DNA from 3 places in the Actinomadura sp. B10D3 genome. Region 1 is predicted to be linked to each of the others. Evidence: riboswitches for the same ligand, from Rfam matches in the RefSeq annotation. Region 1 holds a riboswitch; each other region holds the start of a gene.

Region 1 (10,154 bases):
GACCGTCGGGCAGCGCATCACCCGCGCCAAACGCAAGATCACCGACGCGGGGATCCCGTACCGGATCCCGGCCCAGGACGAGCTGGACGAGCGGGTCGGCCAGGTGCTGGCCGTGGTGTACCTGCTGTTCAACGAGGGGTACCTGACGAGCCGCGGCGACCGCGGCCACGCCCGCGACCTGGCGGACGAGGCGCGGTGGCTCGCCGAGCAGCTCGCCTGGCTGATGCCGCGCCGGCCCGAGGTCCTCGGCCTGCTCGCGCTCATCCGGCTCCACCAGGCGCGCACCGCCGCCCGCTTCGACGACGACGGCCGCCTCGTCCTCCTGCGCGACCAGGACCGCGCGACGTGGGACCACGACGCGGTCAAGGAGGCCGGACGGCTGATCGAGCGCGCCGCCGCGATGCGCGCTCCCGGCCCGTACCAGGTCCAGGCGGCGATCGTCGCGTGCCATGCCGAGGCTCCCACCTGGGACGACACCGACTGGGACCAGATCCTCGTCCTCTACGACATGCTCCTTCACATGACGGGAACGCCGGTCGTCCGCCTCCACCGCGCCATCGCCGTCCGGTACGTCCAGGGCCCGGCGGCGGCGCTGGACGAACTCGCCCCGCTCGCGAAGGCCCTCGACGGCCACCACCTCTACCACGCCACCCGCGCCGAGTTGCTGCGCGACCTCGGCCGCCGGAGAGAAGCGCACGCGGCCGACCGCCGCGCCCTCGCGCTCACCGCCAATCCCGCGCAACAGGCGCTCCTCAGCGAACGCCTCACCTGGACGTGACGCGAAGTTCAGGCGCGCCCATACGCGAAGACCCGGCCGGGGGAGGTGCCCGGCCGGGTGGTTTCGCGTTCTTTCAGAGGTTCGTCGGACGGTAGGCCTTGTACTCGCTGCCCGCGTCCAGGCCGTAGTCGCGCGTCCGGTAGTCCGTGCCGTACCGGCCGCGCTGCTCGTACGCCCAGTAGGCCGTGTGCTTGCTGTTCGCCCACTTCTCGAAGATGACGACGTGGCGGGTGGTGTTCGTCCCCTCCGCGTCCATGACGAGGTCGCCCTTCTTGAGCTCGGACATATTGATGCGCTTGGTGAACTTCGACGACGTCAGGCCGACGGTGTTCTGGCCCGGCTTGGGCAGCCCCAGCGCCATCGAGACGAAGCCGGAGCAGTCGGCCCGGTAGCCCTCGTGGGTCCTGACCTGGCTGTAGGGGACGCGGTCGTCGGAGTGCGGCTGCCACGTCCTGGCCCGCGCGATCACCTTCGAGCGGGCGTCGATCTTCTCGCCGCCGGCGGAGTCGGCGGCGGCCTTCTTCGCGGGGGCCTTCTTCGCCTCCGCCTTCTTCCCGGTGGGCTCCTTCACGACGTGGGCCGTGACGGCCGACGCCTTGTCGTCGCCGCCCGAAGCGGGCGACACCGCCGCGTGCGCCGTCGTCGCGGCCACGCCGCCGAAGACGGCGAGACCGGCGAGGGCGCCGGCGGCGCGGGGGGTCAGGCCCAGGGGGCCACGGGACTTGCTGTGCTTGCCTGTCACAGGGGGGCTCCTTGGCTTCCAAGCCGCCTACCGGGTTAGCTGACGGATTCGGGCGTGGAAGTCGCCCTACGGCCTGCTGGGCAGGTCGATTCACCCCAGTGCGTGGTTGGGTCCCCGGCTCCGCGCGTTGGCGGACTCGGCGTTGCCGCTGCGATCCTTGGGCGCTCGGGCCCGTCCACGGGACCCTGTCGTCCCGTGTGCGAAAGAGCGGCATGTGATGTGTGGTGAGGCGGCCCCGGGGGCGGGGCCGCGATGGGGCGTCTCGTCCCGGCGTGCTCTCGGCGCCTGCACGTTCCGGCGTGCGCATGGTCGGCGCGAGGACGGGTCGGGGGACCCGTGCGACGCATCGGGCTGACGCGAGGCGACGCGTGGATCGCGCCGCCGGCCTCCCGGCGGTGCCGGTGAGGCCCGCGTGCCACAAGGGACACGCTGGTCGAAAGCGCCTGGCGGGCGCCTTGATGAGCGAGAAGCTACAGGCAACCCCAAAGAAAGGCAAACCGCATCAAATCACTCAGCCGCAGGTCAGCGGGCTAGAACTGGGCCTCAGCGCCCCGCCGGTGGGCGATCCGGAGGCCCTGAGGCGGCCCTGCACGGGTGCGGATGGATTCGTGGGAGGGTGACGGCATGTGCGTTGCGGCGGCGCCGGCCAGATTCACCGGCACGATCCTGTACCACGGGCTGCGGAACCATGGCGAGCACGGGCGGGTGCACGTCCTCGGCTACCAGAACACCGCGCAGAACCTCGCCCCCGGACCGAACGCGATGCTGCTGCATCTGCCCGCCGCGGGCATGACGCAGGCGAACTTCATCGACACGAGCGGGTGCCCCCGCATCCTGCGGGACATGGTGGACACGCTCCGCCCCGTCCCGCGGGCGCCGGGGGGCGCCTACGGGGCGGCTCCGCAGCCGGCCGGGCCGCCGCCGGTCCAGGTCTTCGACCACGACGTCTACACCGTCGTGCTCGCCACCGATCCGACGCTGATCCCCGACGCCCTGGAGCAGGTCCCGCCGCCCAAGCGGATCCCGGCCAACCGCCCGCTGTTCGACTTCTACGCGGCCATGTACCCGGGCTACGCCGTGGCGCTGTGCTGTTTCGACAACCGGGAGGCGCTCGCGGCGAACCCGCTGCTCATGTGGTATTCCCCACACGATCCCGACCGGTTCGCGCTGCCCGCGATCGACTGCCACACCGGGGCCGTGCCCGACCTGGGCGCCCAGGTCCTCACCGACCACTGGGTCGTCTTCGGGACGGACGAGGCCAGGCCCGGCTGGGGCGCCGAGGTCCGCTACTCGCCGCACTACGACCGGAACAACCTGCCGCAGGCCCCGCTGCACAGCGGGCCCGCGGCCCCCTTCCTGCCGGGCCGGGTGATGGGCGTGCAGTTCACCGGATGGCACCCCAACGGCGACTTCGTGATCCCCCACACCGACGTCCTCAGCGGCAATCTCGGCAGCCTGCGCCGGGTGGCTCCCGGCTGGGCCCCGCCTCTGTGACACGGCTCAGCGCGGCGCCGTCCCCGAGGTGACCGAGAGCTCCGGCGAGGACGACAGCGTCTCCAGGACGACGCAGTAGCGCTCGGTGAGGCCTGCCCGTCCACGGCGAGCGTCCCACGGAAGTCCAGGTCGCCCTCGGCGCGGACGGTCCCGCCGCGGACGTGATGCCCGCGCCGCCGCAGCCTTGCTCCTCCGCGCGGCGCCGGTCTGTGGCGGCTGGTTACAGTGCCTGTAGTGAAGACCCGAGAGGTGGCGGACGTGGCCGAGGAGGGGGCGCGGGCGGCACGCAAGCGCCGGACCAGGGAGCGGATCGCCGCCGCGGCGATGGAACTGTTCGCGGAGCACGGCTTCCACGCCGTCCCCGTCTCGGAGGTCGCGCGCGCCGCGGGCGTGACCGAGAAGACGGTCTTCAACCACTTCGCGACCAAGGAAGACCTGGTCTACGGCCACGACACCCGGTTCGAGGCGGCGCTGGTGGCGGCCGTCCAAGACCGGGGAGACCGCTCGGTCCTCGCCGCGGTCCGCGACCACCTGCTGGCCCGGTACGCCGTGATGCCCACCGACCCGGCCGCCCGGGCACGGCACCGGACGCTGGCGGCGCTCGTCGCGGACAGCGAGACGCTCCGTGCCCGCGAGCAGGCCGTCCTGGCCCGGTACGCCGACCGGCTCGCCGCCGTCATCGCCGCCGACCGGCGCTGTGCCCCCGGCGACCTGCGGCCGCGGATCGTCGCGGACGCCCTGGTGTCCGTGCACCGCGCCGCGATCGACGCGTTCCGCCGCGGCGCGCTGTCCGGCCGTTCGCCGGACGAGTACGGGCCCGAGGTGGTCCGGGTCGCCGAGCAGGCGTTCGCCCTCCTCGCGCACGGGCTGGACGACTTCGCGGCCGGCCCCCTCGACCCGTGATCCTTCCGGGTACAGTGGGGCGAAGATTACAGTCACTGTAACGAGTGAGGTGCGCGATGCCCGTCCTTCCCGAGCTCGTCCCGATGCTCGACCGGGTCGCGCAGGCCCGCGCCCACATGCCCGGCGCGTCGACGCCGGTCGCCGAACGGCGCGCGTTCATCCACCGCGGCATGGACCAGCGGGTCAAGGCGGTGGCGCTGCCCATGCCGCCGGTCACCTGCGCCGACCACGAGGTCCCCGTCGAGGGCGGCACCATCACCGTCCGCGTTTACCGGCCGGACCTCGCCGGCGTGCTGCCCGGCCACGTCTACGTCCACGGAGGCGGCTGGTGGCTCGGTGAACTCCACCACCGGGACGCCGTGTGCGCCCGTCTCGCGGCCGACGCCCAATGCGCGGTGGTCTCCGTCGCGCACCGGCTGGCCCCTGAGCACCGCTTTCCCGTGCCCGTCCACGACTGCCGGGACGCCCTCCGGTGGGTGGCCGCCAACGCCGGGCGGCTGGGCGTGGACGCCGCCCGCCTGTCCATCGGCGGGGACTCCTCGGGCGCGAACCTGGCCGCCGCGACGGCGCTCATGGCCCGTGACCAGGGCGGACCGGCACTGGTCGCGCAGGTCCTGGAGATTCCCGCGCTCGACCTCACCCTGAAGCAGCCGTCGGTGAACGAGCCCGCCGAGGCGGCGCTGCTGACCCGCGACGACCTCGCCGCCGACATCGAGCGATACTGCGACCCCGAGGACAGGACGGACCCGTACGCCTCCCCGCTGCTGGCCGGGGACCTGTCCGGGCTGCCGCCGGCGCTGATCATGACGGCGGAGTTCGACATCCTGCGCGACGACGGCGCGGCCTACGGGCGGCGCCTCACCGAGGCGGGCGTTCCGGCGGAGGTCGTCCAGTGGGACGGCCACGTGCACGGCTCCCACGAGATGACCGCGATCCTGGAGTCCGCGCGCCGGTGGCAGGCGCACGTTGCCGGCTTCCTCACACGGGTGTGATCAGGGTTCCGTCCGACGGGAACCGCCGGAGGTTCCGGAAGACGAGGTCGCCCATCGCCTCGCGCGTCTCGTCGGTCGCGCTGGCGATGTGCGGCAGCAGCAGGACGTTGTCGAGCGGCAGCAGCTCCGCGGGGACGTTCGGCTCGTCGGCGAAGACGTCCAGGGCCGCGCCCGCGATGCGGCGGTTCACCAGGGCGTCGACCAGGGCCGGCTCGTCCACGACGCTGCCGCGGGCGATGTTCACCAGGTAGCCGGCGGGGCCGAGGGCCTCCGCGCACCCCCGACGGCACGCTGCGGGCCGTCGACGGCGTCGGCTTCTCCGTCCGGTCCGGGCGGACCCTCGCGCTGCTCGGCGAGTCCGGCTGCGGCAAGAGCATGACCGCGCGGGCGGTCGCCGGGCTGCTCGACCCGGTCGCGCACGTCGCGGGCGGGACGGTCCGTCTCGCCGGGAAGGACGTGCTGACGCTGGACCGCGCCGCCCGGCGCGAGGCGGCGGCCAAGGCCGCCGAGCTGATGGAACGGGCCGGCATCCCCGACCCCGGGGCGCGCATGTCGGCCTACCCGCACCAGTTCTCCGGCGGCATGCGGCAGCGGCTGCTGATCGCGATGGCGGACCGGGTGGCGGTGATGTACCTCGGCAGGATCAGACGACCACCAAGCCTATTAGATAGGGAGGCACCGGCTACATAGAGAGAAACCCGGCGTGAAGTCGGACACGAAGTGGGCATGACTCATAACGCACAGTAATCGAGAGCATTTGAGGAAGCCCAGGATGGACGTCGACGCACCGCCGCTGGAATGCCGGTCCGAGGCCCGCACGATCGCACTCACCGTCAACGGCCGCACGCGCGAGGCGCGGATCGAGCCGCGCGTGAGCCTGCTGGACGCGCTGCGCGAGCACCTCGCGCTGACCGGCTCGAAGAAGGGCTGCGACCAGGGCACCTGCGGGGCCTGCACGGTCCGGGTGGACGGCCGGCGCGTGCTGGCCTGCCTGACGCTCGCGGTCGCCTGTCAGGGGCGGGAGGTCACCACGATCGAGGGCCTCCCGGACGGCGGCGGCCTGCACCCCATGCAGACCGCCTTCATCGCCCACGACGCGTTCCAGTGCGGCTACTGCACCCCGGGCCAGATCATGTCCGCGGTCGCGCTGCTGGACGAGGGCCACGCGGCCGACGACGCCGAGATCGCCGAGTGGATGAGCGGCAACCTCTGCCGATGCGCGGCCTACCCGAACATCAGGGCCGCGATCCGCGAGGTCCGCGACGCCGGGGACGGTGCGCGGCGGTGAGGCCGTTCGGCTACGCGCGGGCGGCCGACATCGGCGCGGCGATCGCGACCGTCCGGGAGAACCCGGGCGGCGCGTTCCTCGCCGGCGGCACCACGGAGGTCGACCTCGTCCGGCAGAACGTGCTGCGCCCCGACGTGCTGGTTGACATCAACGACCTGCCGCTCCACCGGGTCGAGGACCTGCCGGACGGCGGCCTGCGCATCGGCGCGCTGGCGCGGATGAGCGACGTCGCCGAGGCGGCGGGGGTGGTGGAGCGGTTCCCGGTCGTCTCCCAGGCGCTGCTGCTGGGCGCCTCGGCGCAACTGCGGAACATGGCCTCGATGGGCGGCAACCTGTGCCAGCGGGTCCGGTGCGGCTATTACCGCGACGCGGTCTCGCCGTGCAACAAGCGCGATCCTGGCAGCGGCTGCGCGGCCATGGACGGCATCCACCGCGGGCACGCCGTGCTCGGCACCAGTGACGCGTGCATCGCCACCCACCCGTCCGACGTGGCGGTCGCGCTGGTCGCCCTGGACGCGGTGGTGCACACCCGGGGCCCGGCCGGCGAGCGGACCATCGCGATCGACGACTTCTTCCTGCTTCCCGGAAGCACACCGGAGCGCGAGCACCCGCTGGAGCACGGCGAACTGATCACCTCGATCGAGGTCCCCGCGCTGCCGACGGCCCGCCGGTCGGTCTACCTGAAGGTCCGCGACCGCGCGTCGTACGAGTTCGCGCTCGTCTCCGTCGCGGCGGCGGTGGACGTCCGGGACGGGATCCTCGCCGAGGTCCGCCTGGCGCTCGGCGGGGTCGCGACCAAGCCGTGGCGGGCGCGGGCGGCCGAGCGGAGCCTCACCGGCGGGCCGGCGGCGTCCGAGGCGTTCGCCGAGGCCGCCGCGCACGAGATGGCGGCGGCCGTGCCGCGGCCCCTGAACTCCTTCAAGGTCGAGCTGGCGCGGCGGACGATCGTCCGCGCGCTGGCGGTGCTCACGGACGGGGACGAGCGATGAGCGCATCCATCGGGCAGGAGGCCGTCCGCGTCGACGGCCCGGAGAAGGTCACCGGCACCGCCCGGTACTCGGGGGAGATCTCGCCGCCCGGCCTGGTGCACGCCCGGATCGTCGGCGCCCGCGTGGCCAGTGGCCGGGTGACCTCGATCGACACCGCTGCGGCGGAGCGCGCCGGCGGCGTCCTCGCGGTCCTGACGCACCACGACCTGCCGAAGGTCGGCCACGTGCCGCTGGTGCCGTCACTGATGGGCGGGCCGGCGCCGGGAGAGACCTTCTTCCCGATGCAGGACGACACGGTGCACTACGCGGGCCAGCCGGTGGCGATCGTGGTGGCCGGCACGCTGGAGCAGGCCCAGTACGCCGCCGCGCTCGTCGAGGTCGCCTACGCCGAGGCGCCGTCGGTGACCACCGTCGAGCAGGGCCGCGCGGACGCCTACGAGCCGGAGATGATCTTCGGTGGCTTCCTGCCCGCGCGGTCGCGCCGCGGGGACGTCGAGGCCGGGCTGGCCGAGGCGGATGTGCACGTCGACGCCGAGTTCCGGTTCGCCGCCAACCACCACAACGCGCTGGAGGCGCTGACCACCACGGCCGTCTGGGAGGGCGACCGCCTGACGCTGTACGACTCCTGCCAGGGCATCAAGGCCGTGCAGCTGACCGTCGCCGCCCTCCTGGGCATGTCCCCGTCCAAGATCAGGGTGCTGACGCGGTTCGTGGGCGGCGCGTTCGGGTCCAAGGCGATGGTCTGGCCGCACGTGGCCCTCACCGCGCTGGCCGCCCGGCACGTGCGCCGGCCGGTGCGCCTGGTGGTGCCGCGGGAGCAGATGTTCACCTCGTGCGGGCACCGCGAGGAGCAGGAGCAGCACGTCCGGCTCGGGGCGCGGCGCGACGGCACCCTCACCGCGATCTCGCACCGCAAGATCTCCGTGACCTCGCCGTTCGACGACTGGGCCGAGCCCGCGTTCGGCGTGTCCTCCCGGCTGTACGCCTGCCCGGCCTTCGAGGGCGCGCACCGGCTGGTGCGCGGCAACACGATGACGCCCACGTTCACCCGCGGGCCGGGCGAGGCCGCCGGGGTGTTCAGCCTCGAATGCGCGATGGACGAGCTCGCCGCCCGGCTCGGCGTCGACCCGGTCGAGCTGCGGCTGCGCAACCTCACGGGCGTCGACCCCGAGACCGGCCATCCCTGGTCCAGCGGCGGTTTCGCCGACTGCCTGCGGCGGGGAGCGGAGCGGTTCGGCTGGGCGGGACGCGATCCCGCGCCCGGAACCCGCCGCGAAGGGAATCTGCTGATCGGGACCGGCATGGCCGCCGCCGGGTACCCCGTGGCGTTCTTCATGCGCACCCAGCGGGCCCGCGCCCGCCTGTACTCCGACTGCACCGCCGTCGTGTCCACCGCCGTCCAGGAGTTCGGCACCGGCATGACCACGGTGCTGACCCAGGTCGCCGCCGACGGGCTCGGCGTCGACCCGCACGACGTGCGCCTGGAGTTCGGCGACACCGACCTGCCGACCGCCGGGTCCCCGGTGGGGTCCAACGGCGCGATGATGGTCGGCGCCGCGGTGCACGACGCCGCGGCGGCGATCCGCGACCAGATGATCGCCATGGCCGCCGGCGACCCGGAGTCGCCGCTGCACGGCGCCGATCCGGGCCGCGTCACCGTCACCGGCGGGCGGATGACGCTCGCCGGGGACCCCGCGGCGCACGAGACCTACGGCGACCTGATGTCCCGCCACCTCATGAACGACACCGAGGCCCTCGGCAGCTGGGACCCGCCGCCGCTGGACACCCCGTACGGGCTGCTCACCTTCGGTGCCCAGTTCGCCGAGGTCGCGGTCGACGCCGACCTCGGCCTGGTCAGGGTGCGGCGCATGGCGGGGGCGTTCGCGCCCGGCCGCGTCCTCAACCCGAGGACGGCCCGCGGCCAGCTCGTGGGAGGCATGCTGTGGGGCATGAGCCAGGCGCTGCTCGAAGGCACCCGCATGGACCCGGGCCTCGGCCGCTGGGCCAACGCGAGCCTCGGCGACTACCTCGTCCCGGTGAACGCCGACGCGCCCGACATTGACATCGAGCTGATCGAGGTCGAGGACCGCGTCACCGGCCCGCTCGGCGTCAAGGGCGTCGGCGAGATCGGCCAGGTGGGCTCGGCCGCGGCCATCGCCAACGCCGTCCACCACGCGACCGGCCACCGCGTCCGCGAGCTGCCGATCGCCCCCGAGCACCTGCTGCTCCACCTGCCCGCACCCGCCTGACCGACCGCGTCCGGAGGATCCCATGCTGATCGGTGACATCGACGTCCATCCCCTGACCGACGGCACCTTCCGCGCCTCGCCCGCCTACTTCGGCGAGCACGTCCGCGCCGAAGGGCACGAGGACCTGTTCTCCCGCGACGCGATGGCCTGGCTGCCCATCGGGTGCTTCCTCGTGCGGACCGGTGACCGGACGATCCTCGTCGACGCCGGCATGGGCCCCGAGATGCGCGACGACGGCCCCCGCAGGTTCCTCGTCGGCGGCCAGTTGCTGCTCGGCCTGCGCGCCGTGGGCGTCAGCCCCGCCGACATCACCGACGTCGTGTGCACCCATCTGCACTCCGACCACTGCGGCTGGCTCTTCGACCGGAACGCCGATCCGATCTTCACCCGCGCCGCCGTCTGGTTCGGCGCCCGCGACTGGGACCACTTCGTCACCGACCCGGACGTGTGGATGTTCGACCACATCCGGCGCGGGTTCCGCGCCGCGTCCGAAGGGCAGGGCGACCGCCTGCGGCCGGTCGGCGACGACACCACCATCGCGCCCGGCGTCACGGTGACCATGACACCCGGGCACACGCCCGGGCATCTCAGCGTCATCGTCGCCTCCGGGGGCCGCCGCGCGCTGCTCCTCGGCGACGCGATCATCTGCCCGGTCCAGCTCGACGAGCCCACCTGGCAGTCGATCGGCGACGTCGACCCCGAGCTCGCGAAACGGATCC
Region 2 (10,154 bases), on a different contig from region 1:
CTGAGCTGTTCGAGCCCGGCCTGCAGGTCGTCAGCAACGAGCAGTTCAACCAGCTGTTCACCATGCACGGCACGATCATGCTGCTGATGTTCGCGACGCCGCTGTTCGCCGGCTTCGCCAACGTCGTGATGCCGCTGCAGATCGGCGCGCCGGACGTGGCGTTCCCGCGCATGAACATGCTGGCGTACTGGCTGTTCCTGTTCGGCAGCCTGATCGTCATCGCGGGCTTCCTGACCCCGGGCGGCGCGGCGAGCTTCGGCTGGTTCGCCTACGCCCCGCTGTCGGACGCGGTGCGCTCGCCGGGCGTCGGCGGCGACATGTGGGTGATGGGCCTCGCCATGTCGGGCTTCGGCACGATCATGGGCGCGGTCAACTTCATCACGACGATCCTGTGCATGCGGGCGCCGGGCATGACGATGTTCCGGATGCCGATCTTCACGTGGAACGTCCTGCTGACGTCCATCCTCGTGCTGCTGGCCTTCCCGGTGCTCGCCGCGGCGCTGCTGGCCCTGGAGGCCGACCGCAAGCTCGGCGCGCACATCTTCGACGCCGCGCACGGGGGCGCGCTGCTCTGGCAGCACCTGTTCTGGTTCTTCGGGCATCCGGAGGTCTACATCATCGCGCTGCCCTTCTTCGGTATCGTGACGGAGATCCTCCCGGTGTTCAGCCGCAAGCCCGTCTTCGGCTACATCGGCCTGGTGTTCGCGACGATCAGCATCGCGGGCCTGTCCATCACCGTGTGGGCGCACCACATGTTCGTCACCGGCCAGGTGCTGCTGCCGTTCTTCTCCTTCATGACGTTCCTCATCGCCGTGCCCACGGGGGTGAAGTTCTTCAACTGGGTGGGGACGATCTGGCGAGGGCAGCTGACGTTCGAGTCGCCGATGCTGTGGTCGCTGGGCTTCCTGGTGACGTTCCTGTTCGGCGGCCTCACCGGCGTCATCCTCGCGTCGCCGCCGATGGACTTCCAGCTGTCGGACTCCTACTTCGTGGTGGCGCACTTCCACTACGTCGTGTTCGGCACCGTGGTGTTCGCGATGTTCGCCGGGTTCTACTTCTGGTGGCCGAAGTGGACCGGCAAGATGCTGAACGACACCCTCGGCAAGATCCACTTCTGGATGCTGTTCATCGGCTTCCACGGCACGTTCCTGATCCAGCACTGGCTGGGCGCCGCGGGCATGCCGCGCCGGTACGCCGACTACGCCAGCGAGTTCCAGGGGATGAACGAGGTCTCCACCTTCTTCTCGTTCCTGCTCGGCGCCTCGATGCTGCCGTTCTTCTACAACGTGTACATCACGTGGAAGCGGGGCAAGCGCGTCGAGGTCGACGACCCGTGGGGCTACGGCTCGTCGCTGGAGTGGGCGACGTCCTGCCCGCCGCCGCGGCACAACTTCAACTCGATCCCGAAGATCCGTTCCGAGCGGCCGGCGTTCGACCTGCACCACCCGCACGTGGGTGCCAAGGGCGAGCTGGCCGGGGCGAAGGGGGAGTAGCCGATGCGCGTCCAGGCGTTCATGTTCTACGGTTGCGCGGTCTTCTTCCTCGCCACCGACGTCGTGTACTGGCTCTGGTCCGAGGACTGGACGGGGACGACGGCGCTCGGGCTGTCGGTCGGCCTGGCCGGGCTCATCGGGTTCTACATCCACTTCACCGTCCGGCGCCTCGAGCGCGCCAACGCCGGGCCGCTGTACGAGGACGACCCGGAGGGCGAGATCGCGGACGCGGCGGGCGAGCTGGGCTTCTTCAGCCCGCACAGCTGGTGGCCGCTCTTCATCGGGCTGTCGGCCGCGGCCGTGGCGCTCGGCATCGTGTTCGGCTGGTGGCTGGTCGTTCTCGGCGCCGCCGCCGCCATTCTGTCGTGCATCGGTCTGGTCTTCGAGTACTACCGGGGTCATTTCGCCCACTGATCAGTAAAAGAACCCCATCGGGGGCCGGTGTCCGCTTTTTTGCGGGTACCGGCCCTTTCGAATACTGGGCGCCGTTTCCAGCGACCGGGCTGGGGAGGCGGACCGATCGCCCAGGAAACGACCGGGGGGTCCACATGCGGGTGGGTGGCTCAGGACCGGGCGGCCGGGGACGGCGCACCGCCGCCGTGCTCATCGGCGCCGGCTTGGCGGCGGGGGCCGCGTCGTGTTCGGGAGGCGGTGAGCCGGTCGCCGGGGAGGCCGTGCGGCTGGCGGTGTCACCGGGCGGGGGCGGCGGCAAGCTGCGTCCCGACAGTCCCATCGCCGTCGAGGCTGAGCGCGGCACGATCCGGAACGTGACGGTGACGGCGAAGGGCCGCCCGGTCGAGGGCGACCTGAACGCGGAGCGGACGCGGTGGCGGTCCCGCTGGACGCTCGAACCGGGGACGGCGTACACCGTCGACGCGACCGCGCTCGGCAGGGACGGGCGGACGCGCACCGTCCGCAGCGCCTTCTCCACGGCCAGGGTGAAGAAGACGAACCGCGTCACGCTGGAGGCGCCGTACAACAAGGAGACCGTCGGCGTCGGGATGCCGATCATCATGCATTTCGACCGGAAGGTGAAGGACCGGGCCGCGGTGGAGCGGGGCCTGGAGGTCACGGCCGACAAGACCGTCGAGGGCGCCTGGCACTGGTTCGGCGACCAGGAGGTCGTGTTCCGGCCCAAGACGTACTGGCCGGCGCACACGAAGGTGTCGTTCCGGGCGCACATCAGCGGCGTCCGCACCGGCGGGGACGTCTACGGCGGAAAGAACCACGCCCTCGACTTCAAGATCGGCGACTCGCACATTTCCACGGCGGGCGAGGACAGCCACAAGATGGTGGTGATGGTCAACGGCAAGAAGGCCCGCACCATTCCGACCAGCATGGGACGCGGCGGCGTCCGCAAATACACCACCACCAACGGGATCCACCTCACCATGGACAAGGAGGACCCCACGATCATGTCGTCGGACTGGGAGGGCTGCGGGCCGGGCTGCCCCGGGTACTACAGCCTCACCGTCTACAAGGCCGTGCGGATCTCCGACAGCGGCGAGTACGTCCACAGCGCGCCGTGGTCGGTGGGCTCCCAGGGGCACACCAACGTGAGCCACGGCTGCATCAACATCAGCCCGTCCCACGCGAAGTGGTTCTACCGGCTGGCCCAGCGGGGCGACCCGGTGAAGGTGACGGGCAGCAGCCGCCAGCTGGAGCCGGAGAACGGCTGGGGCTACTGGCAGCTCAAGTGGAAGGACTGGGTGAAGGGCAGCGCGCTGAAGCGGTCGGTGACGACGGCTCCGCACAAGGACGCGGCGACGCTGTCCGCGCAGCAGCAGGGTGCGGGCGCCCAGGCTCCGGAGAAGCAGCGGGCCGAGGGCGACTGACGCGGCGTCCCGTCAACGCCGTGTCTCCCTAACGCAGGGGCGGCGGGACCTGGACGCGGTGGATGCGCGACCAGTCCCGCGCCATGGCGATCCGGTCGGGGCCGGAGGGGTGCGTGAGCCAGAGCAGGTACTCCAGGCCGTCCGGGCTCAGATCGGAGATGTTGCGCACGGACAGCTCGTGCTGCATCGACACGAACGTCGACGGATCGCGGGTGAGGTCCAGGGCGTGCACGTCGGCCCGCGCCTCGATGTGGCGGCTCACGAGGTTCTGGACGGGGGCGGCGAGGTGCGTCCCCACCGTCACGAGGGCGAGGAGCAGTGCGATGGACCTCGGGTCCGCCGCCCCGCCGGGGGAGCCGGACGCGTCTCCCGGACCGGCGGCCCCGGCCTCGCCGCCGGGATCGAGTCCGGCGCGCCGCAGGAGGCGCGGAGAGGTCATCAGGAGGTACAGGACGCACAGCGCCCCGGCGATGCCCAGCGCGCCCACCAGCGTGCCGTGCAGGACGTCGTCGCGCTTGGCGTGGCCCAGCTCGTGCCCGACGATCGACTCGATCCGCGCGGGCGGCGACTTCAGCAGCGTGTCGTACAGGACGATGCGCCGGGTGGAGCCGAACCCGGACACGTAGGCGTTCAGGGACGTGGTCCGGCGGGAGGCGTCCGCGACGAGGACGTCCTTCACGGGCACGCCGTCCCGCTCGGCCATGGCCAGCAGCTCGGTGCGCAGTTGCCCCTGCGGCAGCGAGTGGAACTTGTTGAACACCGGCTCGACGGCGACCGGGTAGATGAACGACACCAGGACCACGAGGAGGAACCCGCCCGCGGCGGCGCCCGTCCACCAGTAGCGCGGGAAGCGGCGGATCAGCGCGTACAGCAGCAGCAGGGCGACCGTGTAGATGATCCAGGTGAGGCCGAGGGACTTCAGCTGGTCCGCCAGCCACGCGAGCCAGCTCTGCGTGGACAGCCCGTAGCGGCGCAGCACCGACTCCCGCCAGACGTCGAAGGGCAGCCCGGCGACGCGCAGCAGGGTGGCGACCGCGGCGGCGGCGATGATGATGCGCATCGGCCGCCGGCCGGTGCGGGAGGTGGCCCATCCGATGAACCGGGCGCCCAGCGGGGTGAGGCCGAGGACGAGGATCACCGCGAGGCCGGTGACCAGCCCGGCGTAGGCGGGCGGGTTGACGGCCGAGTCGAACGCCTTCGAGCGGGCGATCTCGGCGGAGGTGAAGTCCAGCGCCGGGTCGGCCCCGACGTGCCCGCCGGGGACCTCTCCCGGCAGCGGGTTCCAGGGCGTCGTCAGCGCGAGGACGGCGGCGACCGCCGCGAACAGGACGCCGCCGGCGACGGCCGCGGCGATCCGGGGCCGGCGGGAGCCGTCCGGTACGCCGGTGCCGGCGGCCCGGCTCTCGCGCGCGGCGCCCTCGCCGGTCTCCGTATCGCTCACGTGAGCTCCTTCTTCACGTAGTCGCGCCACATGCCGGTGAAGCGCTCCCGGGTGAGGCCGAGCACGTCCCGCAGCGCGGCGGCCTCCGGGGCGCGCCCGGCGGCCCGGTAGAGCCGCACGAGCGTCGCCTCACCGTACCGGCCGGCGACCATCCGGCAGGCGAGCCAGGCCTCCTGGTAGGCCTGGGAGAGGCGCGGGGACCCGCTGGAGAAGGCGGCGGCCCCGGGCAGGGCGGCGGGCACCCGCCCGGCGGCGACCTCGCGGCGCAACTCGCCGGCCGCCGCGCGGACGCCGATCTTGACCTGCCGGTAGCCGACGTAGTCCGCGAAGCCCTCGATGAGCCACAGCGGCGTGCTGCGGTCGCGGGCGCCGCCGGTGGCGACGTGGGTCAGCTCGTGCGTCAGGACGACCGTGCGGCCGAGGTCGTTGAGCCTGCCGAAGGTGGCGGGGGAGACGACGATGCGGTCCTCGCCGCGGCCCCCGGACGAGGGCGCCGGGGCGACGGTGGCGAGGGCCGCGATCTGGCCGAGGCTCTGCCCGGGGCCGGCGAGCGCGGAGGCCAGGCCCGGGTCGGCGGGGACGAGCGCGACCACCCGCCGTGCCCAGCCCATGCCGACCACGCCGGTGACGTCCGGCACGGCGGCGTCCAGCCGGGCCGCGATGCCGCGCAGGCCGGCGGCGTCTCCGATGACGAGGGCGGCCCGGCCCCGGGCGACGGCCAGCGGGCCCGCGTCCCAGATGTCGGCGTCGTCGGTCAGCCCGCGGGACGTCCCGTCGCCGGCGATCGTCCACGTCCCCCCGCGCGGGGCCAGCGCGAGGTAGCGGGTGCGGGCCACCTCGCCGCGGTCGAAGCCGCGCAGCCGGTAGCGCACCTCGACGCGGACGACGGCGTGCTCCTCGTCCACGGCCTGCGTGCCGACGACGCGCTCCCGCCATCCCGCCAGCGGAAGCGCCCGGAGGTTGTCGTACATCCGCGACTGGGCGGCCTGGAACTCGGCGGGCGCGTCGCCGACGGTGGCGAGGAAGGCCATGCGGTCGCCGTCGCGCACGGCCCGGGCGCGGTTGGCGAGGACGGCGGCGGCCGCGTCCGGGTCGATCGCGGCGGCCGCGCCGGAGGCCCCGGCACCGGACGGATCGGCGCGCCTCGTCTCGCCGGTGGGCGGGACGAGCAGCCCGGCGCCCCCGGCGAGCATCACGGCGGCCCCGCTCGCGCCCAGGGCGAGGGCCCTGCGGCGCGTCACGGGCCTGGTCCGCACGGCACGCTCCTCCACGCGGGCGATCCTATGCAGCCGGTGGTCAGGGCCGTGCCATCAGGACCGGTAGGCGGGGTAGCCGTAGCCGACGACGTCGTCGGCCGACCGCTTCTTGACCTGTACGGCGTTGCCGGTGTTGCCCTCGACCGCCTCGATGGTCCGGTCGTCGATCTTCTTGATCACCATGCCGACGTGCCGGATGTCGGTGACGTCCTTGCCGCCGTCCCAGGCGTAGAAGACGATCGCGCCGGGACGGGGTTCGGTGCCCCAGCGGCCCTGCTGCCGGAACCAGCGGGCGTGCGCGACCGTCCAGGCGTCGCTGCCGATCTGGTCGCGGAAGCCGATCTGCTCGCCCACCCAGGAGACGAACATGTCGCACCAGTTCGCGTCGCCGTAGGCGGAGAGGGAGCCGCCGTCGCGCGCGAGCGTCTCCTTCGCGCGCGCCGTGCGCATGTACCACTTCTGGAACTTGGTCTCGCCGCCGCCGTCCTCCTCGACGCCCACCTGGGAGCGTGCGAGCTCGATGGCTTCGGCGGCGGTCGGCCGCGACCTGCCGGAGGACTTCCCGGGCGCCTTCGCGGCCGGCTTCCGCGGCGCGCCCTTCCCCGGGTCGTTCCTCGCGGCCTTCCGGGCCCCGTCCTTGGACGAGTCCTTCGACGAGCCGCCGGAGGGCTTCTTGCCGGGGGCGTGCGCCGCGGTGGACGCGGCGGGGGCGGATCCGAACGGCAGGACCGACGCCTGCGCGGTGGCGGCGGCGGTGCCGAGCACGGCGGCGCCGACGATGAGGCCGCCGGTCGTCCGCCAGGTGAGGGGCAGGGGGCTCGCCTTGCGATGCCTGCCCGGGGTCTTCTTGCGGTGTGCACCTGGCACGCGGGGGTTCTCCTCGACTTCCATGCCGCCTACCGGGTTAGCTGACGGGTTCGGGCGTGGAAGCCGCCCTACGGCCCGCGGGCAGGCCGATTCACCCCGATGAGGACGTGATGGGTCCCCGGTTCCGCACCGGCCGCGCATGGGGGCACGGCGGTCAGCGGATTCGGCGGTGACGCGCCCGGGGGCGGGCGCGCCGGTTCGGATGGGGGGCTGCGGGCGCGGTCCGCGCGCGTGGGCGCGGGTGCCCGCGGAGAGCAGGGGGAAATGGGGCGTGGCCGCACGACGGGCGGCCACGCCCAGGTAACGCTGCGGAACTCACTCCTTCGCTTCTTCCAGACGCCTACCGGGTTAGCTGACGGGTTCGGGCGTGGAAGTGGCCCTACGGCGGGCTCCACCGGAACGGGGCCGGAGGAGACTCGCCGATTCACCCCGGGTGCCGGACGTCGTCCGGGACGGTTCCCGGACCCTGCCGGCGTGGGTCCCCGGTTCCGCACTGGGCGGACTCGGCGCTGCCGCTGCGATCCTGGGGGCGTGATGGGGCCCGGCGCGGGACCTGTCTCCCGCGTGCGAACGCGCGGCGCCTGTGTTGTGCGTCGGACGGCGGCCCGTCGCCGGGGGCCGTCCGGGGCCGCCCGTGGACACCCGCCGTGGCAGCGCTCTCAGCGCCATGCACGCTGCGGGCGTGCGCACGGGGGAACGGGAACGGCCGGGTCTCGCGTGGAGACCGCCGCGGCACTCTCGGGTGCCGCCGGACGACGCGTGGAGCGCGCCGTCCTCGGGGGGAGCGACGCGTGGCTCGCGCCGCCGTCACGCGGCGGCTGGATGCGCCGCGTGGGACGGGAGCGCCTGGTGAGCGCCCCGGGGCCACGGCGCCTGGAGGGCGCCGTGAGTGGTGACAAGGTACCAAAGCCCCAACAGAAGGCAAACCCCCCCAAAATCAACAACGGACCAGGTCAAGCCCGGTCCGTTGTCGGTGGAGGCTCCGGATCGCCGCCGTGGCGGGCCCGGAGGGCGCGGGTCAGGGGCGCCCGGCGCCGTAGTAGTTGCTCAGGTAGTAGCCCGAGGTGATGCTCACGACCTCGACGTTCTTGCCGGTGCGCGGAGCGTGGATCATCTTGCCGCCGCCCACGTACAGCCCGACGTGGCCGAGGCTGCTGAAGAACACCAGGTCGCCCGGCTGGAGGTTGCTCTTGGCGACCCGCTTGGTGGCCGCGTACTGGGAGTTGGTCGTGCGGGTGATGCTGACGCCCGCGGCCCCCCACGCCTTCATGGTCAGGCCGGAGCAGTCGTAGGAGTTCGGCCCCTCGGCCCCGTAGGAGTAGGGCTTGCCGAGCTGGGCGTAGGCGAAGTTGAGCGCCGTGCGGGCCGAGCCGCTGGCGGGACCGGTGTAGGTGCCGCCGATGCCGCCACCGCCGCCCGAGGAGCTTCCGCCGCCGAGCCGCCGCAGCAGCGCCTTCTGCTTCGCGACCTCCCGGTCGAGCTTCTTCTTCTGCTCCCGCAGCTCCTTGGTCTTCGCCTTCACGTCGTCATAGGCCGTCTTGGCCTGCGACTCCTCGCGGCGCAGCCGCTGGGCGGTGGCGAGGAACTGGGTGAGCTGGGAGCTGCGCTCCTGCGACAGGTGCGAGAAGACGGCCGCCTGGTCGAGAATGGCCTGCGGGTCGTTGCTGCCGACGAAGCCGGTCACGTCCGCGGAGTCGCCGTTCTTGTACGCGGCGGCGGCCATCTTGGCGATCGCCGAGCGCTGCTCCTCGAAGGCGGCCTGCTCCTGCCTGCTCGCCTTGCTCGCGCTCTCGTACTTCTTCTTGGCGATCTTCAGCTTCTCGTTGAGCTGGTTGAACTCCTCGACCTTGTGGTCCATCTGCTCGGCGAGCTTGTCGAGCTTCTTCTGGACCTGCGCCCGGGTCGGCTTCGGTTCCGCGTGCGCCACCACCGGGGCGAAGGTCAGGGAGGCCGTCACGGTGAGGCAGGCGACGGCCGCCAGGCGGCGGGAGGCGCCGCGGATCGCCGGGCCGCCCCTCCGGTCACGCCCGCGCGCTGGTACCCCGATGAGATCATTGGCCACGGTCGGTCTCGCCCCTCTCGTCGACGACGTCAGCGGACGACATTAGCGACGGGCAACAGCCGTCACAACCGATTCGTCACTCTTTGATTGACATCTGCGAAGACTGTCCACTTTTCGTGACGTCATGATCACTTAGTGCGAGGTTTCCCTTATGAGAGGCTTATGGGGACCTTATGACCGGCCCAGCCTGCGCAGCAGCAGCGAGGACGGGCACGGCCGCGCCTCCGCGCGCCGCGCCGCGTCGGCCACCTCCCGGTCGGACGACACCACGACCACCGAGCGGCCGGGCGGCTCCGCCCGCACCAGCTCCCCGATCAGCTCGTCCGCCGTCTGCCCCGGGCGGCTGAACAGCACCCGGACGCCGCGCGGCGCCGCGATCGCCACCGGCGCGTCCAGCTCCGCGCCGTCGAAGACGCACGTCACCTCGGCCCGGGTCTGCGCGGCGAGGCCGCCGAGCCCGGACAGCAGCCGGCTGCGCTGGTCCGACAGCGGCAGCTCCCCGTACCCGGTCTTGGTGACGTTGTAGCCGTCCACCACCAGGTGCACCTGCGGCAGCGTCAGCAGCCGGTCCAGCAGCTGGGGGTCGTTGTCGGACAGCGCCCGGCCCGGCAGCGCGCGGTGCGCCGGGCGGTCCGGCTCCAGCCCGCCCACCGCGTCCGCGGGGCGGCCGATCGTGGAGGGCAGGGCCAGCTCCCGGCGGACGCCCTGCGCCGCGTCCACGAGCGCGTCGAGGAGCATCCGCAGCCGCATGTCGTCGACGTTGCGCCCCTCGCGCGCCGCCCGCTTGGCCGCCTCGGCCGCGGCCTCCGCCTGCGCGGTCCGGGCGCGCAGCCTGCGCAGCTCCTTCTCGGACGCGGCGGTCGACTCGCGCGCGGCGGCCAGCTCGCGGCCGGCCTCCGCCGCGACCGCGTCCGCGCGCTCCTCCGCCGACCGGAACCGCGTGCGCGCCTCGTGCAGCTTGCGGCGCAGCTCCGCCACCTCGGCCTTGACCTCGCGCAGCTCCCCGCGGAGCTTGTCCAGCTCGGCGCCGCGGGCGGCGCGGGCCGCGGCCAGCTCCTGCTTCAGCGCGGCGACGCGGCGCTCGGCGGCCTCCTCCTCCGACGCCGTGGCGGACCGCTCCAGCTCCTCGCGCGCGGCCTCCACGAGCTTGGTCCAGCCCGCCGGACGCAGGAGGTAGCCCAGCACCGCGACCCGCACCGG
Region 3 (10,154 bases), on a different contig from region 1:
GAGCGGAACACCCCCTGACGGCCGCCGCGACACCCGGGCCGATCGGGCGCAAGTCGTTCGCGGCGCACCGGACGGCCTGGATAGCCTTGCGATGTGAGTGACGAGACCTTCGACGAGCTCCCGGAGCAGATGCGTGTGCGCCGGGAGAAGCTCGACCGGCTCCGCGAGAGCGGGATCGACCCCTACCCGGTGACCTTCCCGCGCACGGCGACGATCGCCGAGATCCGCGAGAAACACGGCGACCTGGAGCCGGGCACCGAGACGGGCGAGAAGGCCGGCGTCACCGGGCGCGTCATGCTGATCCGCAACACCGGCAAGCTCTGCTTCGCCACCATCCGGGACGGATCCGGCGACCTCCAGGTCATGCTGTCGCTGGCCAAGGTCGGGCAGGAGCAGCTCGACTTCTGGAAGCGCGAGGTCGACCTCGGCGACCACGTCGGCGTCGAGGGCGAGATCATCACGTCCCGCCGCGGCGAGCTGTCGGTCATGGCGGACCGGTTCGCGATCACCTCCAAGTGCCTGCGGCCGCTGCCGGAGAAGCACGCCGGGCTGACCGACCCGGAGGCCCGGGTCCGGCAGCGGTACGTCGACCTGATCGTCAACGACGAGGCGCGGACCATGGCGCGCATCCGCAGCGCCACCGTCCGCGCCGTCCGCGACTTCTGGCACGACGAGGGCTACCTGGAAGTCGAGACGCCGATGCTGCAGCCGATCCACGGCGGCGCCGCGGCGCGTCCGTTCACGACGCACATCAACGCCTACGACATGGACCTCTACCTGCGCATCGCGATCGAGCTGTACCTCAAGCGGCTCGTCGTCGGCGGCATCGAGAAGGTCTTCGAGATCAACCGGAACTTCCGGAACGAGGGCGCGGACTCCACGCACAACCCGGAGTTCACGATGCTGGAGGCCTACGGGACGTACCTCGACTACAACGACATGGCCGACCTGACCCAGCGGATGTACCAGAAGGCCGTCGTGGCCGCGCTGGACACCACGGTGGTCGTTCACGACGGCACCGAGATCGACCTCGGGCTGCCCGAGTGGCCGCGGATCACGCTGTACGGGTCGGTGTCGGAGGCGCTCGGCGAGGAGATCACCCCGCACACGCCGATCGAGAGCGTGCGCAAGCTCGCGGACGCCCGCGAGGTCTCCTGGGACCCGAAGTGGGGGCAGGGCAAGCTCGTCCAGGAGATCTTCGAGGAGCTGGTCGAGCACACCCTCGTCCAGCCGACGTTCGTCATGGACTACCCGGTCGAGACGTCGCCGCTGACCCGCCAGCACCGCGAGGAGCCCCTCCTCACCGAGAAGTGGGACCTCATCGGGTTCGGGACGGAGCTCGGCACCGCCTACTCCGAGCTGATCGACCCCGTCGAGCAGCGCCGCCGCCTCACCGAGCAGTCGCTGCTCGCCGCGGGCGGCGACCCCGAGGCCATGCAGCTGGACGAGGACTTCCTGCGCGCCCTGGAGTACGCGATGCCGCCCACCGGCGGGATGGGCGCCGGCATCGACCGGATGATCATGGCGTTCACCGGCAAGGGGATCCGGGAGACGATCCTGTTCCCGCTGGTCAAGCCCGAATAGTGACCGGCAGGTCACGTAGGCCGCGCAGGACGAGGTCGTCCCGGTGGGCGAGATCGCCGGAGGCGAGGGCCACGTCGCGCTCGAACAGTTTCGCGAGAGCGACCTGGCCCTCCAGGCGGGCCAGCGGCGCACCGAGGCAGAAGTGGATGCCGTGCCCGAGCGACAGGTGCCTCGGTGTGTCGCGTCCCCCGGTGTAGCGCGTGAGCTGGACCGGCGGGTCGTAGCGCAGCAGCTCTTCCACGGCCGCCTGGACGTTCCCCGGCCGCGCGCGGAAGAGCTCCAACTGCGCGGGGTCGCGGAGCAGCGCCAGGGCGCCGTTCCCGATGAGGTTCGCGGTCGTCTCATGGCCCGCCACGAGCAGCAGGACGCACGTTGCGAGGAGTTCCTCTTCGGAAAGGGCGTCTCCGCCGTCAGAGACGCTCACAAGGGCGCTCAGGAGGTCGTCCCGGGGCTCGGCCCGGCGCCTGGCGGCCAGGTCCCGGAAGTACGCGGCGAACTCCTCGCGCGCCTCGTCCCGCCGGGCGATCTCGGACGCGGGCAATGGAATCAGCAGCGGCGGGGACTCCGCTAAGCGCTTTCCCGGATCACGAGTTCGGGCCGCTGGACGACCTGGCGGTGCTGGTGGGACGCGCCCTCGCCGACCTCGGCCATCGCCAGCTCGGCCGCCTCCCAGCCGAGCTCGCGGCGCGGCTGGCGGACGGTGGTCAGCGGGACGGCGGCGCTCGCGGCCAGCTCGATGTCGTCGTAGCCGATCACCGCGATGTCCTCGGGGACGCGGACCCCGAGCCGGGTCAGCTCGTTGATCAGCCCGATGGCCAGCAGGTCGTTGGCGCAGAACACGCCGTCGGGCCGCGGGGACATCGCCATGATCTGGTGCGCCGCCGCCTGCCCCTCGGTCGGGCTGAGGGCGTCCTGGACCAGCGTTCGCGGCCGCCCCAGACCCGCCTCGACGATCGTTCGGGCCGCGCCGTCGCGGCGCTCGACGCAGGGCTGCGGCTCCGGGACGCCGGTCACGAACGCGATGCGCTCGCGGCCTATGCCGAGCAGGTACGCGGCGGCGATCTCACCGCCGGCGACATGGTCGACCTGGGCGGAGCAGGTGTCGGACGACGCGCGGTCGATGAGCACCACGCTCATGCCGGTCGCCCGCAGCCGGGAGATGTCCCCCGACCCCATCCCGACCGGGATGATCAGGACGCCCGCGGCGCGCTGCTCGACCAGGAGGTCCAGCGACCGGCGCTCCTTGGCGGCGGAATGGTCGCTGGACAGCCAGAGGGCGTCGTGGCCGGCCGCGTTGAGCGCGGCCTCGGCGCCGCGCGCGACGTCGGTCGCGTACGGGTTGGTGAGGTCCTCGACGACGATGCCGAAGGCGCGGCGCGGCTGGTCGTGGAACTCGCCCGCGGTCCGCTCGGGGCCGCGGCGGAGCCGCCGCGCGGACTCGTTCCGGACGAATCCGAGCTCCTCGATCGCCGCGCGAACACGGTCACGGGTAGCTTCGGCCACGAGGTCTGGCCGGTTTAGGACATTCGAAACGGTCCCAACTGAGACTCCAGCCCGCCTCGCGACTTCGCGAATACTGGTCTGTGGCAACTCGCTCCTCGTCCCGCTCCGTGGAAGTTTTCCCAGGTAGTGGAGTTTTTCACGGCGTCGCGCAGAATGCACGGTCACGGACCGTGGCGAATCGTGCACATCCCGCCATCGTTGAACGCTTGACGGGCCGGATCCGGCCGCCTAGCGTTCCGAGCCGAAGCGTAGCTTGAAACGATTCACGATCTTCGTTCAGCAGGAGATCCGGTGACTTCGACGAGAAGGGGCGGGTACGGATGGCTGGCGACCTCATCCCGTCTCCCTCGGCAGGCCAACGACTGAATCGTCACCCGGAGTTCCCCCGTACACCCCCGCAATCGGCCAGGCGGCCACCTCCGGCCAAGCTCGCGAGACAGCAAAGGAAACCGATGATCTAAGTCCGGAAGGGCTCCGGACCCGGCAACCCAACGCGCGTACAGATCGAAACCCGTGCCTGTGCAGCGGACGGCTGCATCCCCGCGGTCATCACCACGGACGAGGGAGGACGGAGTGGAAACAGCCACACTCGCACGTCGTGGCACCGACGATTTCGGGCTGAGCGAAGAAGAGATCCGGCTGCTCGCCCAGATCGCCAGCGGTGTCACCGCCGATGTGGCGGCACGCAAGCTGGAGTTGAGCGCACGGACCTTGCGGCGCCGGTTGCGGACGATCTGCGACCGGCTGGAGGTCAACACCCCTATCGAGGCCGTGGTGTGGGCGGCCCGGAGGCAGCTCATCTAGCCGAACCCCCTGGCGCTCGTCTGGGGACGGCGAGCGCATCGGCGACCAGCGTCATCAAGGAACACAGCGTCATCAAGGAATCAGCCGGCACGTTCGAATCCCGTCCGACCCCGCGGCGGCGGCGCCGCGACCCCTGGCAGGTAGGTCCCTGCAGGAGGCGTCGCCGCGGACGGTGTTCGGGTGCCGATGGCGGTACCGATGGTTTTGGGCCGCCGGCGGTGCGGACCCGCGACCGGGTCAGGCGACCCGGACACCGCCGGCGAAGGGCCGTCCCGCCATGGGGGCGATCTTGACGACGTCCCCGGTCTGGGGGGCGTGCAGCATCTTGCCGCCGCCGACGTATATGCCCATGTGGTGCAGGTCGGCGTAGAAGAACACGAGGTCGCCCGGCTGCAGCTGGCCGCGCGACACGTGGGTGCCGGCGTTCCACTGGCTGCCGGTGTAGTGCGGCAGGTTGATGCCGACCTGCTTGTAGGCCCACATCGTCAGGCCGGAGCAGTCGAAGGTGCTCGGGCCCGCGGCGCCCCACACGTAGGGGCGGCCGATCTTGGTCATCGCGTACCGGAGCGCCTGCGCGGCCTTGCCGGTGCCGACGACGGGGAGCTTCGCGAGCTGGGTGGGGTCCTTGTCGACGAGCTTGCCGCGGACCTTCTCGTAGGTCCCGGTGACCTTCTTGCGCTGCGACTCCAGCTGCGTCCGCAGCTCCTTGACCTGCTTGGCGCGCGCCTCGGCGGACTTGCGGGCCCGCTGGGCGGACTGCATGGCCTGCATCAGGCCGAGCACCTGGGTGCTGTCCTGCTTGGCGAAGTAGTGGAGGGTCGCGGCCTGGTCGAGGACGGCCTGCGGGTCCTGGGAGGCGACGAAGGAGACCGTGGGGTCGGAGCCGCCCTGCATGTAGCTCGTCGCGGCGAGGGCGCCGACCTTCTGCCGGAGCTCCTCCAGCGACTTCTCCTGCCGCTCGGCGTTCTCCTTGGCGACCTTGGCCGCGCGCTGCGACTGGGAGAGCTTGACCCTCAGCCCGTTGTACTGCTCGGTCAGCTGCTCCAGCTGGTCGGCGAGCTTGAGCGCCTTGGCCCGGAGCTCCTTGGTGGACGGCTCGGGGTCGGCGTGGGCGACGGCGATCCTCTGCGGGGTGATCGCGTGCGGAGCGGCCGAGACGGCGATGAGCGCGCCGGCCACGACGGCCGCGCGGCCGCGAAATCGCGAAAGGGAAGCAGACCGCGATCGCTGCACGAATTCTCCTCTCCTCATCCGCCTACCGGGTTAGCTGACGGGTTGGGACCGGAGCAGCCCCTCCGCGAGCACGCCGGCATCTGCCGTGCGCTGCGGATTCACCCCTGACGGCGTCAGCCCAGGGGCGATCCCCCGAACGCTCCGAAAGTGGGTCCCCGGCTCCCCGGGGCGCTGGGTGCGGCCCGCGGACTCGGCGGTTCGGCCTCCGTTCTGCGGTCGGCCGATGTCAGCGATGGACACTAACGGAACCCGCATTGGATGCCAACCGGAACATGCGAAATCCCAGGTCGTCGCGATGGCGGGCGGGGGAACCACCGGTTCGGCACCCGTGGTCGGCGGCCGGGCGCCGGCGTTGGATAATCTCGCTTGCTTGTGGAAGTCGTGATCCGGCGGGCCCGCACCGCCGACGTCCAGGAAATCCGCAGGCTGGTCGATCTGTACGCCGGATCGGGGCGCCGCCTGCTGAAGAAGACGACCGTCAAGCTGTACGAGGACGTACAGGAGTTCTGGGTCGCCGAGGACGTCCAGCACGGGGCGCCGGGCCGCATCATCGGCTGCGGCGCCCTGCACGTGATGTGGGAGGACCTGGCGGAGGTCCGCTCGGTCGCCGTGGACAAGGGATACGGCGGGCGCGGAATCGGGCACCGGATCGTGACGCGCCTTCTCCAGACCGCCAGAGAACTCGGCGTCCGGAGGGTGTTCTGCCTTACCTTCGAGGTGGACTTCTTTGCCCGCCACGGCTTCGAGCAGATACTGGGGACTCCGGTTGCGCCGGAGGTGTACGAAGAACTTCTCCGCTCCTACGACGATGGCGTGGCAGAGTTCTTGGACCTCGACCGGGTCAAGCCGAATACGTTGGGCAACACCCGGATGTTGCTTCGCCTGGAGGACTGACCCAAATGAGCGATTCCCCTCACCGCGGGCGGCCTTACCGGCCCCAGCAGGGCCAGGGTTCGTACGGCCCCCCGCCCCCGTATCAGGCCCAGCAGAGGCAGCAACCCCAGCAGCAGTGGCAACAGCCCCAGCAACAGCAGTGGCAGCAGCCTCAGCAGCAGTGGGACCAGACTTACGAGGCCCCCTACGACGAGTACGGCGCCCATGGCGGTGGCGATCCGGTACTGGCCCCCATCTACCGGCGCGCGGGCGCACGGATCATGGACAACGCGCTCGTCGCGGTGTTCGGCTTCGCGCTCGTCCTTCCGGTGACGATCGGTGCTTTCGGCCTGGGCAAGCCAGGCAGCAAAACCGAGGACGAGGGGGGTGTGTGGAACTGGCCCATCATCTTCACCCTGTTCTGCGTCCTGTCCCTGCTCCCGTTCATCTACGAGGCCGTCCAACTGTCCATGTGGGGACGGACGCTAGGAAAGCGGGTCCTGGGGCTGGGAATCGTCCAGGCGCGTCCGGCAGGTAGCCCCCTGACGACGACGCAGGCGATCTGGCGGGCCGGCATCACCCACATCGGCTACCAGCTCGGCGTCTTCTTCTTCCTCGTGTTGGCGGTGATGGTGTGGGACTACGCCGCATACGGGATGGTGCTGGTCTGGGCGGGTGCGCTGATGGCCTACCTGTGGGCGATCTGGGACCAGCCCCTGCACCAGTCACTGCACGACCGCTTCGCCGGCACGCTCGTCATCGATGAGCGGGTCGCGTACGACGAGTACTCCGAGTACGCGGAGTAGGACCGCGATGGCGGTCCCGCTCGCCGAGCCAGGCCAGCGCCTCCTGGCACGTGTCGTCGACACGCTCGTCGTCGGCGTCCCCGTGATCCTCGTCGTGCGCGCGTTCGTCTCCGGCCCCGCGGTGGACGTCGTCGCTCCGCCCGTCCTCGCCGGATGCATGCTGGTGTACGAGGCCGTCCAGCTCGCCCTGTGGGGGCGGACGCTCGGCAAGCGCGTCGCGGGCATCGAGGTCGTCGCCGCGACGCGCCAGGAGGCCGATCAGCCGTCGCCAGGGGGTGCGGGGGACGCGGAGCCCGGCCCCGTGCCCTTGATTCCCGCGTCCGTGCCCGGATTCGTGCCCACGGCGGCCTCGTCGGGAGGCGAAGGCCCGGCCGGAGAACGCGGCGCGTCCGGGAAGCGCGCTCCCGCCGGCGCGCGCTTGGACGTTCTGCATGCCGTTGCCCGGGCCGCGGTCTATTCGCTGCCGATCGCGCTGCGCCCGATTCCCGTTCTCGGTCTGCTCGCGAGCATCTTCTGGGTCGGGAACGCGGGGATGCTGTTCGAAGGCACGCGCCGCCAGGCCGTCCATGACAGGCTCGCCGGGACGGTCGTGGTGAAACGGCCGGACTCCGATTCCCCGGCCTTCTGACGGCCTCTCCGAAGCGCCTGGAAGATCTTCCCGGCCGTCCCGCGGGCTCGTTCCGGTTACGGACCCGAATCGGAGTGGGATGTGTCTCGTCCCCGGACGCTCCCTCCGTTTGGAAGTTGCCCGCGCGCGCCGTTGCGGGAACGCCCTAGGCGTCGGTTGTTAGGCGGTAGTGGACTTACTTCGGTTGGGACGCCGTCTCACTCTGAACGGACCTTTCGCGCGACATGCCCGCCGCGAGGGGAGCGGAGCCGGGACGCGGCGCCGGCGGGTCTTGGCGCCCGGTCCAAGAAGTGGGACGGGCGGTGGGATTGTGCCTTGATCTCCCGATTTCAGATGAACCATGGCGGGCGGGTTCCGGGCGGCGGATCCCGGGCCCGCAACTTCCTCCGACCACGACATGGCAACAGATTTCGACGACGGGCCGTTCCTCGTTATCCCTCCACATCGGCCGGTCAGAGCCTGATCAGCCACGGCGCGCCACCGGCGCATTACCACCGGACGGCGGGCTTAGTGCGGTTACGGCGGGGTTAAACGGCAACAGCGGCGGCGCCGTCCCCAAACCCGAGCCAATCTGCGAACGACCCCGCAGGTCAGCGCGGTGGGCCGTGACGCGGGTCACGTCCCAAAACCTCGGTCCGGCCCGCCCGCGCCGGGAATTCATGGCGCCGGGCCGGCCGGTGCGTGCCCGCCCGCCGTCCGGTCCGCACCGGAAACGACGAGCCTGATTACGGCCGGTGCATGGCAAGGCGACTTCCCCGTCAGTGCCGGTTCATGGCCGGTAGGGCGACTTCGCGTCCGCGCCGGTTCATCTTGAGTGTTGGAATTGTCATCGGCGAAGTTCTCGGTATATCTTTGTCAACCGATTGAAGTTTGCTCCAGCCGAAAGGTCTGTCCCCATGGCACAGAAGGTTCAGGTGCTTCTCGTCGACGACCTCGACGGTGGCGAGGCGGACGAGACCGTAGCGTTCTCGATCGACGGCGCCTCCTACGAGATCGACCTCAGCGGCGCCAACGCGACGAAGCTGCGGGAATCGCTGCAGCCGTTCGTCGAGAAGTCCCGTAAGGCGGGCACGCCGTCGCGCCGCCGCCGGCAGCGGGGCGCGTCCAGCCGGGAGCGCAGTGCGGAGATCCGTGCCTGGGCCAAGAACAATGGCATCAAGGTGAATGAGCGCGGCCGGATCCCCGCCCACGTGATCGAGCAGTACGAGGCGGCCAACTGACCCGCCCGTCCTCCGCGGCCCGTCTCCGATCGTGAGACGGGCCGTTCGCTTGTGGCGTAGCGCGCGTGCGGTTCGGTGCGCCCCCGGTGAGGTACACAGGCCGCGCGGGTGGAAACTCCACCCCCATTCGGCACTCTCGGCCCGCGCCTAGACCTACCTGCGAAAAGCCCCCGTTCGCTTGGGGCGTAGCGGGAACATGACGCACCGATGCGGTAGTTGGATGAGACTGAACAGCGCATAGCTGGGGAACGTCTCCTGGTGGGAGTGCACCGGGCGGCCTCCTCGGGGCGGGCTAGCATGCGGAAGGACAGTTCCGGACGTTCCGGACTCTGCCCAACCGCTCTGTGAGGAGCGACGAGATGTTCGAGAGGTTCACCGACCGCGCGCGGCGCGTTGTCGTCCTGGCTCAGGAAGAGGCCAGGATGCTCAACCACAACTACATCGGCACCGAGCACATCCTCCTGGGTCTGATCCACGAGGGTGAGGGCGTCGCTGCCAAGGCCTTGGAGAGCCTGGGGATCAGCCTCGAGGCTGTCCGCCAGCAGGTCGAGGAGATCATCGGCCAGGGCCAGCAGGCGCCGTCGGGCCACATCCCGTTCACTCCGCGTGCCAAGAAGGTCCTTGAGCTGTCGCTGCGCGAGGCGTTGCAGCTCGGCCACAACTACATCGGTACCGAGCACATCCTGCTCGGGCTGATCCGCGAGGGTGAAGGCGTCGCCGCCCAGGTGCTGGTGAAGCTCGGCGCCGACCTGAACCGGGTCCGCCAGCAGGTCATCCAGTTGCTGCACGGCTACCAGGGCAAGGAGCCGGCCGCCTCCGGTGGCCCCTCGGAGTCGGCTCCGTCCACCTCCCTCGTGCTCGACCAGTTCGGCCGCAACCTGACGCAGGCCGCGCGGGAGGGCAAGCTCGACCCGGTCATCGGGCGGGACAAGGAGATCGAGCGGGTCATGCAGGTGCTGTCCCGCCGCACCAAGAACAACCCCGTCCTCGTGGGCGAGCCCGGCGTCGGCAAGACCGCCGTCGTCGAGGGCCTCGCGCAGAAGATCGTCAAGGGCGAGGTGCCCGAGACGCTGAAGGACAAGCAGCTCTACACCCTCGACCTCGGCGCGCTGGTCGCCGGCTCCCGGTACCGGGGCGACTTCGAAGAGCGGCTGAAGAAGGTCCTCAAGGAGATCCGCACCCGCGGCGACATCATCCTGTTCATCGACGAGCTGCACACGCTCGTCGGCGCGGGCGCCGCCGAGGGCGCGATCGACGCCGCGTCCATCCTCAAGCCGATGCTGGCGCGCGGCGAGCTGCAGACCATCGGCGCGACCACGCTGGACGAGTACCGCAAGCACCTGGAGAAGGACGCCGCGCTGGAGCGCCGCTTCCAGCCGATCCAGGTCGCCGAGCCGTCGCTGTCCCACACGATCGAGATCCTCAAGGGCCTGCGGGACCGCTACGAGGCGCACCACCGCGTGTCGATCACCGATAGCGCGCTCGTCGCCGCCGCGCAGCTCG

The links. A riboswitch is a leader RNA that binds a small molecule or an ion and turns the genes downstream of it on or off. The one in region 1 is predicted to bind cyclic di-AMP.
Region 2: another riboswitch for cyclic di-AMP. It lies ahead of ABGB11_RS06620 (CHAP domain-containing protein); the one in region 1 lies ahead of ABGB11_RS37965 (hypothetical protein).
Region 3: another riboswitch for cyclic di-AMP. It lies ahead of ABGB11_RS16510 (NlpC/P60 family protein); the one in region 1 lies ahead of ABGB11_RS37965 (hypothetical protein).

Annotation. Positions count from the first base shown of each region.
Region 1 covers NZ_JBDPLY010000039.1:10,571-20,724, reverse strand. Annotated here, with positions in the region: gene ABGB11_RS37970 (DUF6596 domain-containing protein) at 1-778, shown strand, start outside; gene ABGB11_RS37965 (hypothetical protein) at 852-1,520, opposite strand; cyclic di-AMP (ydaO/yuaA leader) riboswitch at 1,530-1,672, opposite strand; gene ABGB11_RS37960 (hypothetical protein) at 2,145-3,014, shown strand; gene ABGB11_RS37955 (helix-turn-helix domain-containing protein) at 3,249-3,917, shown strand; gene ABGB11_RS37950 (alpha/beta hydrolase) at 3,974-4,909, shown strand; partial or broken gene ABGB11_RS37945 (NAD(P)-dependent oxidoreductase) at 4,896-5,165, opposite strand; gene ABGB11_RS37940 (ATP-binding cassette domain-containing protein) at 5,201-5,599, shown strand; gene ABGB11_RS37935 ((2Fe-2S)-binding protein) at 5,682-6,197, shown strand; gene ABGB11_RS37930 (xanthine dehydrogenase family protein subunit M) at 6,194-7,186, shown strand; gene ABGB11_RS37925 (xanthine dehydrogenase family protein molybdopterin-binding subunit) at 7,183-9,435, shown strand; gene ABGB11_RS37920 (MBL fold metallo-hydrolase) at 9,458-10,154, shown strand, end outside.
Region 2 covers NZ_JBDPLY010000003.1:101,119-111,272, forward strand. Annotated here, with positions in the region: gene ctaD (cytochrome c oxidase subunit I) at 1-1,493, shown strand, start outside; gene ABGB11_RS06600 (cytochrome c oxidase subunit 4) at 1,497-1,907, shown strand; gene ABGB11_RS06605 (Ig-like domain-containing protein) at 2,042-3,328, shown strand; gene ABGB11_RS06610 (M48 family metallopeptidase) at 3,357-4,769, opposite strand; gene ABGB11_RS06615 (hypothetical protein) at 4,766-6,040, opposite strand; gene ABGB11_RS06620 (CHAP domain-containing protein) at 6,080-6,892, opposite strand; cyclic di-AMP (ydaO/yuaA leader) riboswitch at 6,903-7,055, opposite strand; cyclic di-AMP (ydaO/yuaA leader) riboswitch at 7,215-7,411, opposite strand; gene ABGB11_RS06625 (NlpC/P60 family protein) at 7,911-8,954, opposite strand; gene ABGB11_RS06630 (NYN domain-containing protein) at 9,126-10,154, opposite strand, start outside.
Region 3 covers NZ_JBDPLY010000009.1:143,212-153,365, reverse strand. Annotated here, with positions in the region: gene ABGB11_RS16535 (type III pantothenate kinase) at 1-18, shown strand, start outside; gene lysX (bifunctional lysylphosphatidylglycerol synthetase/lysine--tRNA ligase LysX) at 130-1,584, shown strand; gene ABGB11_RS16525 (cytochrome P450) at 1,571-2,137, opposite strand; gene ABGB11_RS16520 (LacI family DNA-binding transcriptional regulator) at 2,152-3,246, opposite strand; gene ABGB11_RS16515 (LuxR C-terminal-related transcriptional regulator) at 3,661-3,891, shown strand; gene ABGB11_RS16510 (NlpC/P60 family protein) at 4,129-5,070, opposite strand; cyclic di-AMP (ydaO/yuaA leader) riboswitch at 5,128-5,330, opposite strand; gene ABGB11_RS16505 (amino-acid N-acetyltransferase) at 5,491-6,018, shown strand; gene ABGB11_RS16500 (RDD family protein) at 6,024-6,803, shown strand; gene ABGB11_RS16495 (RDD family protein) at 6,811-7,431, shown strand; gene ABGB11_RS16490 (Lsr2 family protein) at 8,328-8,651, shown strand; gene ABGB11_RS16485 (ATP-dependent Clp protease ATP-binding subunit) at 9,011-10,154, shown strand, end outside.